DNA from 4 places in the Solwaraspora sp. WMMA2065 genome. Region 1 is predicted to be linked to each of the others. Evidence: riboswitches for the same ligand, from Rfam matches in the RefSeq annotation. Region 1 holds a riboswitch; each other region holds the start of a gene.

Region 1 (3,354 bases):
CGGTCTGCGGTTGCAGTGCGCCGACCCGGGCGGTCGGTCCGGTCGGCGGGTGTTGCGGGGCGGTCGCCACCGGGGTGGTGGAGCCGTCGGGGTTGACCCGCAGCACCTCGTACCAGGCGACGTAGACGTTGTCGGCGGACGGCTGCCACCGCAGGGTGACCGAGTCGGTGCCGATCGTGGTGGCGGTCAGCGCGCTTGGCGCGGTGGGTGGTTGGTCGTCGCCGGGCGGCATGGTCAGGCGCAGGCTCGGGCTGGCCGGCGACGGTCGGGGTGCCGGGGGTGGTCGGGATCGCGCCGGATCCACCGGCGGCAGTGGTGTGGCGGTTGCGGCATGGGCATCTCGCTTTCGGTGCGGACGCCGGGACGGACCAGCGGATCGACCGACTGTGAGCTTGCCCACTACTCATCGACGAGCATCGAACCTCCGGTGCCGGTGGAGCGAGCTTGCGTCCGACCGTCGCCGCAGACCGAGCACGGCAGCTCAGCCGCCGCTCCGAGGCCCACACACACAACGAAGCCTGCCGATGCATCGGCAGGCTGGACAGCACTCTCGGACGGACCGACGTCGCGGTCCCGACTTGTCGGCGATTCTCCGCCGTAACAATCGGGGACTAGCGTGGGGACGGGGAGGGCAACCCCCGTCCCCACCATTCAGTTGCAAAACACGCACGAGCGGTTTGGCGTCCAGGTCGTGCGTGACGCGCGGGAGCCGGGCCACGCGAGTGGCTCTGGTTCCACCTCCTCTCGACAGGTGGTGCGCGGGCTGGCGGCGGTGTCCGGGCTTGGCCCGCCGCCAGCCTCGGGAGCTGTGCGGTTGACACGGTGATGTCGCCATCGCCGCGCCACGCGTCGACTACCTCAGCAGGGGCACATCCATCGATGGAAGCGCTCCCATGCAGGGACTGTAGCCTGAGTCACGAGTTTGCGAAAGTGCAGCGGCTGATCAGCTCACGAAATGAAGGTGTGATGAGGCGGTCACGCCCATGTTCACCGGCCGAACTGCTGGACCGCCGCGGTCACCCCGGCGACGATCAGCAGCGCGTCCGGCGGGATCAACGTCTCAGGTTCCGCGTACCGCAGCTGCCGGTCCCGCTCCTTGATCCCGACCACCGTGATGCCGTACCGCTGGCGTAGCCGGGACTCGGCCAACGTCCGACCGGTGGCGTCCGGCGGGGCGCAGACCTTGGCGATGGCGAACCCGTCGTCGAACTCGATGAAGTCGAGCATCCGGCTGGCCAGCAGGTGGGCCACCCGGTCACCCATCGTCGCCTCCGGAAAAATCACATGGTGCGCACCGACCGAGGCGAGGATCCGGCCGTGCTTGGCGGTGATCGCCTTCGCCCAGATCTCCGGGACACCCAGCTCGGTCAGCGCCACCACGGTGAGGATGCTGGCCTCGACGTCCGAGCCGATACCGACCACCGCGCGGGGGTAGTCGGCGACGCCGCACTGGCGCAACGCCTGGTCGTCGGTCGAGTCCGCCTCGACCACCCTCGGCAGCCGCTCGGACCAGCGGTGCACCCGTTTGGGGTGCTCGTCGATGCCCAGCACGTGATGGCCGAGGCGGAGCAGGGACTGGGCGACCTGACCACCGAACCGCCCGAGGCCGATCACCGCCACGCTGTCGGCGTCCGGCGGCCCGACCGGGGAATCGTCATCTCTCACCGAGGATCCGTCCGAGGCTAGGACTTTGCCGCTTTTCCTCATACGCACTGTAGTCAGCCGCTAACCTCGACGCAGCGATATCCGGCCCGTCCCACGACTTGTCGTACACCGACAAACGCAGACAGTGGACATCACCGAAAGTCGTTGTCTGGTAACGGATTATTCCAGCTCAGTCAGGATTGTCGAGGTGTTGATGCCGGTGACCGATCCGGTAAGCTTGCCCGCGGTCTCCGCCAGGCGGCGCCCACCGGCGCCGGCGGTGACCGCCGCCCAATCACCCCTCCGGGGTGAGCCGGGGAACCACGTTTCCACCGGGGTGAATCCGCGCCAGCGGTAGGGATCGTTCCGTCCCGAACCCGTCAGCTAACTCGGTCGGCGGCCAAGGAAAGGAACAGGATGACCGCACCCCTCCGCCGGCGGATTCCGACGGCCGCGGCCCTCGCCGCCGTCGCCGCCCTGCTCGCCGGCTTCGTCGTAGCGTCGCCGGCCGCCGCTCAGGATCCGGACGACGAAGGCGCCCCGCCATTGCTCAGTGAGGTGCTCGAATCGACCGGCCGGGGCTTCGTCGAAGCCAAAGCCGCGGTCGACGAGTCCCGCAAACGCCAGTTGAAGCTCAACCTCGAGTTGGAAAAAGTCGAGGAGCGGATAGCGGCGCTGACCCCGCAGATCGGCCAGGTCGCCTCCAACTCGTACCGTCTCGGTCGGATCACCCCGGTGATGGTCCTGCTCAACAGTGCCGATCCGGACACGTTGCTGGAACGCGCCGAAGGCCTGGACATGATCGCCATGCACGACAACAAGCGGATCCGGGAGCTCAACGAGGCCCGCGAACAGGCCGCTCGGGCGGTCGCCGCGATCGACGCCGAGGTGGCCCGCGAGGAACAGCAACTCGAGGCGATGTCCCGCCAGAAGAAAGAGGCCGAAAAGGCCCTGCAACTGGTCGGCGCGGTCGCCACCAACGGGTTTGTCTCGGCCACCTCGCCGGTCGCCGCCCAGGCTCCGCGTAACTCGGACGGTTCCTGGCCGTCCCAGTCGTGCAGCCTGGACGACCCCACCACGAGCGGCTGCATCACGCCGCGCACCATGCACGCGCTGAACGAGGCGAAGAAGGCCGGCTTCACCCGCTTCGTCTCCTGCTTCCGCCCCGGCGGACCGTTCGAGCACCCCAAGGGACGGGCCTGCGACTTCTCCGCTCAGCAGCAGGGGTTCGGCGGCGACGCCTTCGGCGACGACCGGCTGTACGGCAACAACCTGACCGCCTTCCTGGTCCGCAACGCCGACAAGCTCGGCATCCTGTACGTCATCTGGTACCGGCAGTTCTGGTCACCGACGACCGGCTGGAGTTCGTACAGCGGTGCCGGCGGCGACCCGAACAGCGACCACACCAACCACGTACATCTGTCCCTGCTGTGACCTGACCTCACCTCGTGCGGTGCCGGGGCCGGCCCCGGCACCGCACGAGACGCAGGTCGTCAGCACGAGACGTAGGTTGTCAGTCGGTACGCGCCGACCGGCGTACCGGTGAGCGGCCGGTCGGCTGCTGCGGCGGCGGACTGACCGGGCCGGCCGGCGGGATCGCCCGGATGACCGGCTTGTCCGCAGCCACCGTGATCGGTTCGCCGTGATGGGTCAGGTCCACGGTGGCGTTCTGATCGACATCGCGCAGCGAGTAGGTCACCTCGTCGTGCT
Region 2 (3,354 bases), 1.4 Mb from region 1:
TCGCCCCGGACGCCCCGTTGCCGACGGCGGTCCGGGCGACCGGGGTGGCACCGCGCCGGGACCGGGTCTCCGCGGCGGCGCTGCCGGCCGCCGTCCGCGCCGCGACCGCCGAGATGCTGGCGGCGGTGGAGGGGACGGTCGGCGTCATCGCCCCGGTGACCCGGCGCGACGAGGTCGCCGGCTGGCTCGGCGGGTTGGCGACCTCGCGGCTGCAGGTGGTGTCGAGCCTGCAGGCGAAGGGCATGGAGTACGACGCGGTGGTGCTGGTGGCCGGCGAGGAGATCCGCGCCGAGTCCGAGGCCGGGGTGCGCACGCTCTACGTCGCGCTCTCCCGGGCGACCCAGCGGCTGGTCACCATCGACCTCGACCAGGAGTCGATTGCACATATTGCCATGTGAGCATTAGTCTGCCGACGAGACGCCGGGCAACGGAGGGTGGCAGGCGTGGGAGTCGGACACGATCACTGTGCCGGGAGCACCGGCCAGCGACACTACGGGTGCCTCTGGGCCGCCTTCGCCCTGCTGGCGGTCTTCATGGTCGTCGAGGCCGTCACCGCGCTGGCGACCGGCTCCCTGGCACTGCTGTCCGACGCCGGGCACATGTTCACCGACGTACTCGGCATCGGTATGGCGCTCGCGGCGATCGCCGCGACCCGACGACCGACCGGGGAGCCGCAGCGCACCTTCGGCCTCTACCGCCTCGAGGTGCTCGCCGCGCTGGCGAACGCCGTACTGCTCGCCGGGGTCGCACTCTACGTTCTGGTGGAGGCGGCTCGCCGGTTCGCCGATCCGGAGCCGGTGATGGTCGGCCCGATGCTGGTGGTGGCGATCGCCGGACTGCTCGCCAACATCGTCGCCTTCGCCCTGCTGCGCCAGGGGGCCAGGGAGAGCCTCAACGTACGGGGCGCCTACCTGGAGGTGCTCGGTGACCTGCTCGGCTCGGTGGGGGTGCTGGTGGCCGCCACGGTGATCGCCACCACCGGCTGGTGGTACGTGGACCCGCTGGTCGCCGTCGGTGTCGGGGCGTTCATCCTGCCGCGTACCTGGCGGTTGGCGCGGGCCGCGCTGCGCATCCTGGTGCAGGCGGCGCCGGAGCATGTCGAGGTCGACCGGGTTCGCAGCCGGCTGGCCGCTGTGCCGGGCGTCTGCGACGTGCACGACCTGCATGTCTGGACGCTCACCCCGGGCATGGAGGTGGCCTCGGCACACCTGGCCGTGACCCCGTCAGCCGAGATCGGCACGGTACTGCGGGACGCCCGGGCGGCCCTGCACGACGAGTTCGGTATCGAGCACGCGACGCTGCAGATCGAGCCGCTGGCCCCCGCCGACTCCTGCGGACCGGCTGACTGGTGATTAGCAGATGCTTAAGTTTCGTGACCTTACCGCGACGTTGACAACTACGATCTACGTATATTTCTGATTTTTCTGGATATAACAGACCTATCGATGCCGGGACGGCAGCCCGAGGAACCGGTAGTCTCGGCCCCGGTCTCCGCTCGGGCGGCGCCCCTCCGGCGCCCGCGGAGGCCGTCGCCTAATCGCCGTACGGCGAGCCGGGGAACCACGTACCTGGGGTGCATCCGCGTCACGCGGTAGGGATCTTCCGTCCCGAACCCGTCAGCTAACCCGGTCGGCGGCTGACGGAAGGAATGCACAGTGTCGCGCACAGTCCACAGAAAAACCCGATTCGCGTTATTGGCGGCGTTGACCGCCGCCCTGATGGCCGTCACCGGCACCCCGATCGGCTCGCCGGCCGGAGCCGCCCTGCCCGCCAACCGGCCCGACCGGGTCGACAACGAGGGAGGCACCGACAGCCTGCGCAAGGAGCTCGATGCGGCCTCCAAGGGCTGGATCGACGCCAAGGCGGCGCTCAACCACTCGAAGGGCCGGCAGAAGAAGCTGTCCGAGCAGCTCACCACGGTCGGTGCTGAGCTGGAGCAACGGAACAGGAACGTCGGACACATCGTCGACCGCGCGTACCGCAACGGCAGGCTCGGCCCGGTCTCCGCGTTGCTCAACAGCACCTCACCGGAAGGGTTCGTCGACCGGGCGGCGGCGCTGAGCGCGGTGACCGCCAACGAGGAGAAGCAGCTCCGCGAGCTGTACCGCACCCGTGACCAGGTAACCAGGTCCAAGGCTGCGATCGAGCATGAGATTCGGGAGCAGCAGAAGCAGGTCACCATCATGGACCAGCGCCGGAACCAGGCGGAGCGGGCCCTGGCCGTCGCGGTCGCCGCCGAGAAGCAGGCGGAGGAACAGGCGGAGGAACAGGCGAGGCAGCAGGCGGCGGAGGAGGCCGAGCAGGCCGCCGCCAGCGGATCCTCCGGCTCCGGGTCGTCGGGGTCCGGATCCTCCGGCACCGGGTCGTCGGGATCCGGGTCATCCAGCGCGTCGGCGACTCCGGCACCACGCAACGCGAACGGCTCCTGGCCGGCCGAGTCATGCAACGTCGACGACCCCACCACCTCCGGCTGCATCACACCCCGTACGCTGCACGCCCTGAACCAGGCGAAGGCTGCCGGCTTCACCCGCTACGTGTCCTGCTTCCGCAACGGCAGCTCCGGCGAGCACCCCAAGGGCCGGGCGTGTGACTTCGCCGCCCAGCCCAACGGCTTCGGTGGAGTGGCAACCGGCGGTGACAAGAGCTACGGCGACAACCTGGCGAACTACTACATCAACAACGCCGACCGGCTCGGTGTGCTCTACGTGATCTGGTACAAGCGGATCTGGCTGCCCAGCAGCGGCTGGAAGACGTACAGCGGTGCGGGTGGCGACCCGTCCAGCGACCACACCAACCACGTACACCTGTCGGTGTACTGACGTCCGCGATCGGGGGCGGACGGCCACGTCGGTGGCCGTCCGCCCCCGTTTTCTTTTCGCGGCGGAATCAGCGTACGGAGTCATTTGCGCAACAGCGGCAGACCGATCGGCATATTTGCCGACGGTCACCGGCGACCACGCGAGAGCGCTCTACCGCCATGCAGTCGCACTCGGCTCACGCAGAGCACATGCAGCCCATGAGGAGAGAGAGCGCTCTCACCGAGAGGTTTACAGCAGCACCGGCGCGGCTGTCAACAGACCACCACGACCCCGTACCGAATACACGAAACTTCATGTCGGGATATTGACAGAAGCCCGCATCTCTGATGACCTCCTGGCAATAACTCGTTGACGGGCGCGAATTTTCGCGATCGTGGACCGCGCCCGACCCGACCCGGAGGCACCATGAACCTGTCGATCCGTGGCGCGCGAACAGGTCGTACGCCGCGCCGGATCCTGGCAGCCACCACCGTGACAGCGCTGGCCGCGACCGGACTGATCTTCGGCGTACTGCGCACCGCCGACGCCGCCACCG
Region 3 (3,354 bases), 2.7 Mb from region 1:
TTCCCCGGCCTGCTGCAGACCGAGGAGTACGCCCGCGCGGTGATCCCGGCCGACGGCCCGCACCACGTACCGGCAGCCGAGATCGAAGGACGGGTGCAGATCCGACTGGCCCGCCAGCACGAGGTGCTGTTCGGCGCGGACCCGCCGCAGATCGAGGTGATCATCGACGAGGCGGCGCTGCGCCGGATGACCGGCGGCCCGCGGGTGCTGCGCGAGCAGCTCCAGCACGTGGCGAAGATGTCCGCGGCGCCCCACATCACGGTCCGGGTGCTGCCGTTCACCGCCGGGAGCAACACGGTGCTCGGTCCGTTCGTCATCCTGCACTTCGCCGACCAGGCCGACGCCGATGTGGTGTACGTGGAGAGCGCTCTGGTCGAGGAGGTCATCGACCGGGCCGACGAGGTCCGGCCGTACCAGCATGTGTTCGACCGGCTACGGGCGGAATCCCTGTCGCCGGCCGACTCGGTGGCGATGCTGCACGACCTCGCCCGTCGACTGGACGGGCCGGATGCGGGCTGACCGACGTTGACCAGCCCGCCGACGACCGCCACGGCGGCCGGGCCCGCTCACCGCTGGTCGGGCATCCACGGCTCGATGGTGACCGGCTCGGACAGACCGGCCAGCCGGGACATCTCCCGGGCCCGCATCAACGCCCGGCTCACCTGGCCGTACTGGCGTTCGTCGTCGGTGCTGAACAGCAGCACCAGCAGTCCCTGGTGGCGGCCCCATAGTTCGTACGCCCGCGGCCGCAACCGGTCGCCGAGCCAGGCGACCGCCACCGGCACGAACGCAGCCGCCAGCATGGCGAGGTAGGCACCCGCGCTGACCTCATCCAACCCGCGGGTGTAGCCGACGGTCACCGCGACCGCCGTCAGGGTCACGGCGGTCACCACGATCACCCGGCCGGTGAGACGGTCGCGGGCACCTCGTGCGGTCCGGAGTTCGGTGAGGTCGCGGACGGCGAACCGCCGGCCGGCCACGACGAACCATTCACCGGTCACGCAGATACCGGGCTGCCGGTAGAAGGCCCGTCCGACACTGGGGCCGGACGGGGCGGGTACCGGGGAACCGCGTCGGGGTGGGGTCTGGCGAGTAGCACGCATAGCTGCCTCCGAAGGGCTCGTGCGGCGCTGACCTTGCGGGTCCATTGTGCAAACAGCAAGCTACTCGATGGAAGGTAGTCATTCTGCCACCTAGCAGAATGACGTACGGCAGGCCGCTTCCTGGATGACGAATCAGACCTTCCATCCCCATTTATCCGTATAGCACAATGACAACAACCGCGTAGACCGACTAATGACGCATTATTCGCAGTTGATCAACCGCCCGCCAATGACGACGCACCGCAGTCGACCGATTACACGAAGGCAGGGAGATGTTGCCCAGAGCAGCCAGCCGTCACATCCAGTAACTGTCACCGGGCCCCAGTCAGTTCCATGCCGCGGATCACGATCGCAGCACTTTCCGGGTCGCAACCCTTGCGGCTAAGTTGGACCGGCTGGTCCGGTCGCCAGTCACCGGGAAGCGGTGATGCCGGTCCAGTGCCGCCGAATCGCCGTAGCGAGATTACCTGGCGTTACAGCCAGTGATTCCACGGTCGCGATCCGGGGACCCACCGGCACCTGGGGTGAATCCGCGGTCCACCGCGGTAGGGCGAACTTCCCGCCCGAATCCGTCAGCTAACCCGGTAGGCGGCCAGGAAGAAGGGTTCTGCGTTCTTGTCAACAGCGCGGATTCTGCTGCGCACCCTGATGCTGACCGGCGTAAGCCTCGGCCTGGTGGTACCGGCGACCGCCGCGACCGCCCAGCCGACGGTCAGCGAACTCACGCAGCAGATCGACAAGGAATCCGAAGAGCTGGCCAAGGTCGTCGAGTCGTACAACCGGCTCAGGGAGGAGGCCAAGGCCACCCGGACGGCGGCCGAGGACATCGACGCCAAGCTCGGCCCGCTGCAGGCCGAACTCGCGGCAGCGCAGACCGAGGTCGGTCAGATCGCGGTCAACGCGTACAAGACCGGCGGGTTGAGCACCGCGACCGCCCTGCTCGACGGCACCTCCGGCAGCTTCATCCACCGGCTCGGCACCCTGGACCACCTGGCCCGGGACCGGCAGCAGCGGCTCAGCGAGTTCACCAGCACCCAACTGACCTACCTGGCCGAGCAGGAGAAGCTGCAGGCAGCCCTGAAGAAGCAGGACGCCCAGGTCAAGGAGCTCGCCGACCGCAAGAAGAGCATCGAAGCGGACATCGACGAGCTGATGGACAAGCGGGAACGGGCGTACGGTGCCGCGAGCGAGACCGGCTCGTCGTACACCGGGACCGTACCGTCGGTGTCCGGTGCCGCCGGCTCGGTCGTCGAGTTCGCCTACGGAGCCATCGGCAAGCCGTACGTCTGGGCCGCCAGCGGCCCGAACGGCTACGACTGCTCAGGCCTGACGCTCGCCGCCTGGCGTACCGCCGGCAAGAGCCTGCCGCACAACGCGGCGATGCAGTGGGACGTGGTCGCGAAGATCAACCGTGGCGCACTGCAGCCCGGTGACCTGGTGTTCTACAACGGTCTCGCCCACGTCGGCCTGTACGTCGGCGGTGGACAGGTGATCCACGCTCCCACCTTCGGCCGCACCGTCGAGCTGGCCAGCGTGGACATGATGCCACCGTACGGCTACGGCCGGGTCCGCTGACCCGGTCGCTCGCCCCGACGAACTGCCGACGGCCCGGCATCCGCTAGCGCGGATGCCGGGCCGTCGGCAGTTCGTCGGTAGTCTGTCGGTTCGTCGGCGGGTCAGGTCGCCTGCGGTCAGTTCGTCAGGCGGCCTGCAGCCCTTCTGCCCGGGCCAGCTCCCGCAGCCGGCCCAGTGCCTGGATCTCCAGCTGACGGATGCGCTCCCGGGACAGCGAGAAGCGCGACGCGACCTCGGTCAGCGAGTGCTCCCGCCCGTCCTCCAGGCCGTACCGGGCCCGCATGATGCCGGCGGACCGGTCGTCCAGGTGGTTGAGCAGACCCTCGATCCGCTGCCGCTCCAGCCCGGTCAGCACGATGTCCTCCGGCGACGGGGCGTCGCTGTCGGCCACCAGGTCGCCCAGGTTGGTGTCGCCGTCGTCGCCGACCGGGGTGTCCAACGACACCGTGTCCTGCGACCACCGCACCAGCTCGTGCACCCGTTCGACCGGCACGCCGAGCGAGGCGGCGATCTGCTCCGGCTCGGGGTCCGAACCGAGCTCGCGGGTCAACTGGCGGGCGACGTTGCGCATCCGGTTGACGTCCTCGACAAGGTGCACCGGAAGCCGTACGGTCCGCTCCTGCTGGGCGATCGCCCGGCTGATGGCCTGCCGGATCCACCAGGTCGCGTAGGTGGA
Region 4 (3,354 bases), 2.6 Mb from region 1:
GCTGGTGCGGTGGTCGCAGGACACGGTGTCGTTGGACACCCCGGTCGGCGACGACGGCGACACCAACCTGGGCGACCTGGTGGCCGACAGCGACGCCCCGTCGCCGGAGGACATCGTGCTGACCGGGCTGGAGCGGCAGCGGATCGAGGGTCTGCTCAACCACCTGGACGACCGGTCCGCCGGCATCATGCGGGCCCGGTACGGCCTGGAGGACGGGCGGGAGCACTCGCTGACCGAGGTCGCGTCGCGCTTCTCGCTGTCCCGGGAGCGCATCCGTCAGCTGGAGATCCAGGCACTGGGCCGGCTGCGGGAGCTGGCCCGGGCAGAAGGGCTGCAGGCCGCCTGACGAACTGACCGCAGGCGACCTGACCCGCCGACGAACCGACAGACTACCGACGAACTGCCGACGGCCCGGCATCCGCGCTAGCGGATGCCGGGCCGTCGGCAGTTCGTCGGGGCGAGCGACCGGGTCAGCGGACCCGGCCGTAGCCGTACGGTGGCATCATGTCCACGCTGGCCAGCTCGACGGTGCGGCCGAAGGTGGGAGCGTGGATCACCTGTCCACCGCCGACGTACAGGCCGACGTGGGCGAGACCGTTGTAGAACACCAGGTCACCGGGCTGCAGTGCGCCACGGTTGATCTTCGCGACCACGTCCCACTGCATCGCCGCGTTGTGCGGCAGGCTCTTGCCGGCGGTACGCCAGGCGGCGAGCGTCAGGCCTGAGCAGTCGTAGCCGTTCGGGCCGCTGGCGGCCCAGACGTACGGCTTGCCGATGGCTCCGTAGGCGAACTCGACGACCGAGCCGGCGGCACCGGACACCGACGGTACGGTCCCGGTGTACGACGAGCCGGTCTCGCTCGCGGCACCGTACGCCCGTTCCCGCTTGTCCATCAGCTCGTCGATGTCCGCTTCGATGCTCTTCTTGCGGTCGGCGAGCTCCTTGACCTGGGCGTCCTGCTTCTTCAGGGCTGCCTGCAGCTTCTCCTGCTCGGCCAGGTAGGTCAGTTGGGTGCTGGTGAACTCGCTGAGCCGCTGCTGCCGGTCCCGGGCCAGGTGGTCCAGGGTGCCGAGCCGGTGGATGAAGCTGCCGGAGGTGCCGTCGAGCAGGGCGGTCGCGGTGCTCAACCCGCCGGTCTTGTACGCGTTGACCGCGATCTGACCGACCTCGGTCTGCGCTGCCGCGAGTTCGGCCTGCAGCGGGCCGAGCTTGGCGTCGATGTCCTCGGCCGCCGTCCGGGTGGCCTTGGCCTCCTCCCTGAGCCGGTTGTACGACTCGACGACCTTGGCCAGCTCTTCGGATTCCTTGTCGATCTGCTGCGTGAGTTCGCTGACCGTCGGCTGGGCGGTCGCGGCGGTCGCCGGTACCACCAGGCCGAGGCTTACGCCGGTCAGCATCAGGGTGCGCAGCAGAATCCGCGCTGTTGACAAGAACGCAGAACCCTTCTTCCTGGCCGCCTACCGGGTTAGCTGACGGATTCGGGCGGGAAGTTCGCCCTACCGCGGTGGACCGCGGATTCACCCCAGGTGCCGGTGGGTCCCCGGATCGCGACCGTGGAATCACTGGCTGTAACGCCAGGTAATCTCGCTACGGCGATTCGGCGGCACTGGACCGGCATCACCGCTTCCCGGTGACTGGCGACCGGACCAGCCGGTCCAACTTAGCCGCAAGGGTTGCGACCCGGAAAGTGCTGCGATCGTGATCCGCGGCATGGAACTGACTGGGGCCCGGTGACAGTTACTGGATGTGACGGCTGGCTGCTCTGGGCAACATCTCCCTGCCTTCGTGTAATCGGTCGACTGCGGTGCGTCGTCATTGGCGGGCGGTTGATCAACTGCGAATAATGCGTCATTAGTCGGTCTACGCGGTTGTTGTCATTGTGCTATACGGATAAATGGGGATGGAAGGTCTGATTCGTCATCCAGGAAGCGGCCTGCCGTACGTCATTCTGCTAGGTGGCAGAATGACTACCTTCCATCGAGTAGCTTGCTGTTTGCACAATGGACCCGCAAGGTCAGCGCCGCACGAGCCCTTCGGAGGCAGCTATGCGTGCTACTCGCCAGACCCCACCCCGACGCGGTTCCCCGGTACCCGCCCCGTCCGGCCCCAGTGTCGGACGGGCCTTCTACCGGCAGCCCGGTATCTGCGTGACCGGTGAATGGTTCGTCGTGGCCGGCCGGCGGTTCGCCGTCCGCGACCTCACCGAACTCCGGACCGCACGAGGTGCCCGCGACCGTCTCACCGGCCGGGTGATCGTGGTGACCGCCGTGACCCTGACGGCGGTCGCGGTGACCGTCGGCTACACCCGCGGGTTGGATGAGGTCAGCGCGGGTGCCTACCTCGCCATGCTGGCGGCTGCGTTCGTGCCGGTGGCGGTCGCCTGGCTCGGCGACCGGTTGCGGCCGCGGGCGTACGAACTATGGGGCCGCCACCAGGGACTGCTGGTGCTGCTGTTCAGCACCGACGACGAACGCCAGTACGGCCAGGTGAGCCGGGCGTTGATGCGGGCCCGGGAGATGTCCCGGCTGGCCGGTCTGTCCGAGCCGGTCACCATCGAGCCGTGGATGCCCGACCAGCGGTGAGCGGGCCCGGCCGCCGTGGCGGTCGTCGGCGGGCTGGTCAACGTCGGTCAGCCCGCATCCGGCCCGTCCAGTCGACGGGCGAGGTCGTGCAGCATCGCCACCGAGTCGGCCGGCGACAGGGATTCCGCCCGTAGCCGGTCGAACACATGCTGGTACGGCCGGACCTCGTCGGCCCGGTCGATGACCTCCTCGACCAGAGCGCTCTCCACGTACACCACATCGGCGTCGGCCTGGTCGGCGAAGTGCAGGATGACGAACGGACCGAGCACCGTGTTGCTCCCGGCGGTGAACGGCAGCACCCGGACCGTGATGTGGGGCGCCGCGGACATCTTCGCCACGTGCTGGAGCTGCTCGCGCAGCACCCGCGGGCCGCCGGTCATCCGGCGCAGCGCCGCCTCGTCGATGATCACCTCGATCTGCGGCGGGTCCGCGCCGAACAGCACCTCGTGCTGGCGGGCCAGTCGGATCTGCACCCGTCCTTCGATCTCGGCTGCCGGTACGTGGTGCGGGCCGTCGGCCGGGATCACCGCGCGGGCGTACTCCTCGGTCTGCAGCAGGCCGGGGAAGCTGATCGGCTGGAAGTAGCGCAGTGCCGACGCCTCCGCCTCCAGACCGATGTAGGCCGCGTAGGCGGCCGGCACCCGGTCCTTGTATCCGCTCCACCAGGCGCGCCGTCGTGCCGCCCGGGCCAACTCGACGAGATCCTGCACCTGCTGCTGGTCGCGTACGCCGTACAGGTCCAGCAGGGCCTTGACGTCGTTGGTCGAGATGC

The links. Region 1 has a riboswitch for cyclic di-AMP ahead of O7610_RS18845 (coiled-coil domain-containing protein). Riboswitches for the same ligand answer to the same signal wherever they lie in the genome.
Region 2: another riboswitch for cyclic di-AMP. It lies ahead of O7610_RS12390 (coiled-coil domain-containing protein); the one in region 1 lies ahead of O7610_RS18845 (coiled-coil domain-containing protein).
Region 3: another riboswitch for cyclic di-AMP. It lies ahead of O7610_RS00115 (C40 family peptidase); the one in region 1 lies ahead of O7610_RS18845 (coiled-coil domain-containing protein).
Region 4: another riboswitch for cyclic di-AMP. It lies ahead of O7610_RS30430 (C40 family peptidase); the one in region 1 lies ahead of O7610_RS18845 (coiled-coil domain-containing protein).

Annotation. Positions count from the first base shown of each region.
Region 1 covers NZ_CP128361.1:4,130,305-4,133,658, forward strand. The annotation lists gene O7610_RS30920 (fibronectin type III domain-containing protein) at 1-304, opposite strand, end outside; gene O7610_RS18840 (potassium channel family protein) at 988-1,665, opposite strand; cyclic di-AMP (ydaO/yuaA leader) riboswitch at 1,923-2,059, shown strand; gene O7610_RS18845 (coiled-coil domain-containing protein) at 2,062-3,078, shown strand; gene O7610_RS18850 (glycoside hydrolase family 65 protein) at 3,158-3,354, opposite strand, start outside.
Region 2 covers NZ_CP128361.1:2,747,718-2,751,071, forward strand. The annotation lists gene O7610_RS12380 (HelD family protein) at 1-398, shown strand, start outside; gene O7610_RS12385 (cation diffusion facilitator family transporter) at 444-1,352, shown strand; cyclic di-AMP (ydaO/yuaA leader) riboswitch at 1,521-1,651, shown strand; gene O7610_RS12390 (coiled-coil domain-containing protein) at 1,719-2,819, shown strand; gene O7610_RS12395 (glycosyl hydrolase) at 3,225-3,354, shown strand, end outside.
Region 3 covers NZ_CP128361.1:38,049-41,402, reverse strand. The annotation lists gene O7610_RS00125 (helix-turn-helix domain-containing protein) at 1-519, shown strand, start outside; gene O7610_RS00120 (DUF6232 family protein) at 567-1,001, opposite strand; cyclic di-AMP (ydaO/yuaA leader) riboswitch at 1,571-1,708, shown strand; gene O7610_RS00115 (C40 family peptidase) at 1,719-2,678, shown strand; gene O7610_RS00110 (sigma-70 family RNA polymerase sigma factor) at 2,803-3,354, opposite strand, start outside.
Region 4 covers NZ_CP128361.1:6,729,944-6,733,297, forward strand. The annotation lists gene O7610_RS30425 (sigma-70 family RNA polymerase sigma factor) at 1-346, shown strand, start outside; gene O7610_RS30430 (C40 family peptidase) at 471-1,430, opposite strand; cyclic di-AMP (ydaO/yuaA leader) riboswitch at 1,441-1,578, opposite strand; gene O7610_RS30435 (DUF6232 family protein) at 2,148-2,582, shown strand; gene O7610_RS30440 (helix-turn-helix domain-containing protein) at 2,630-3,354, opposite strand, start outside.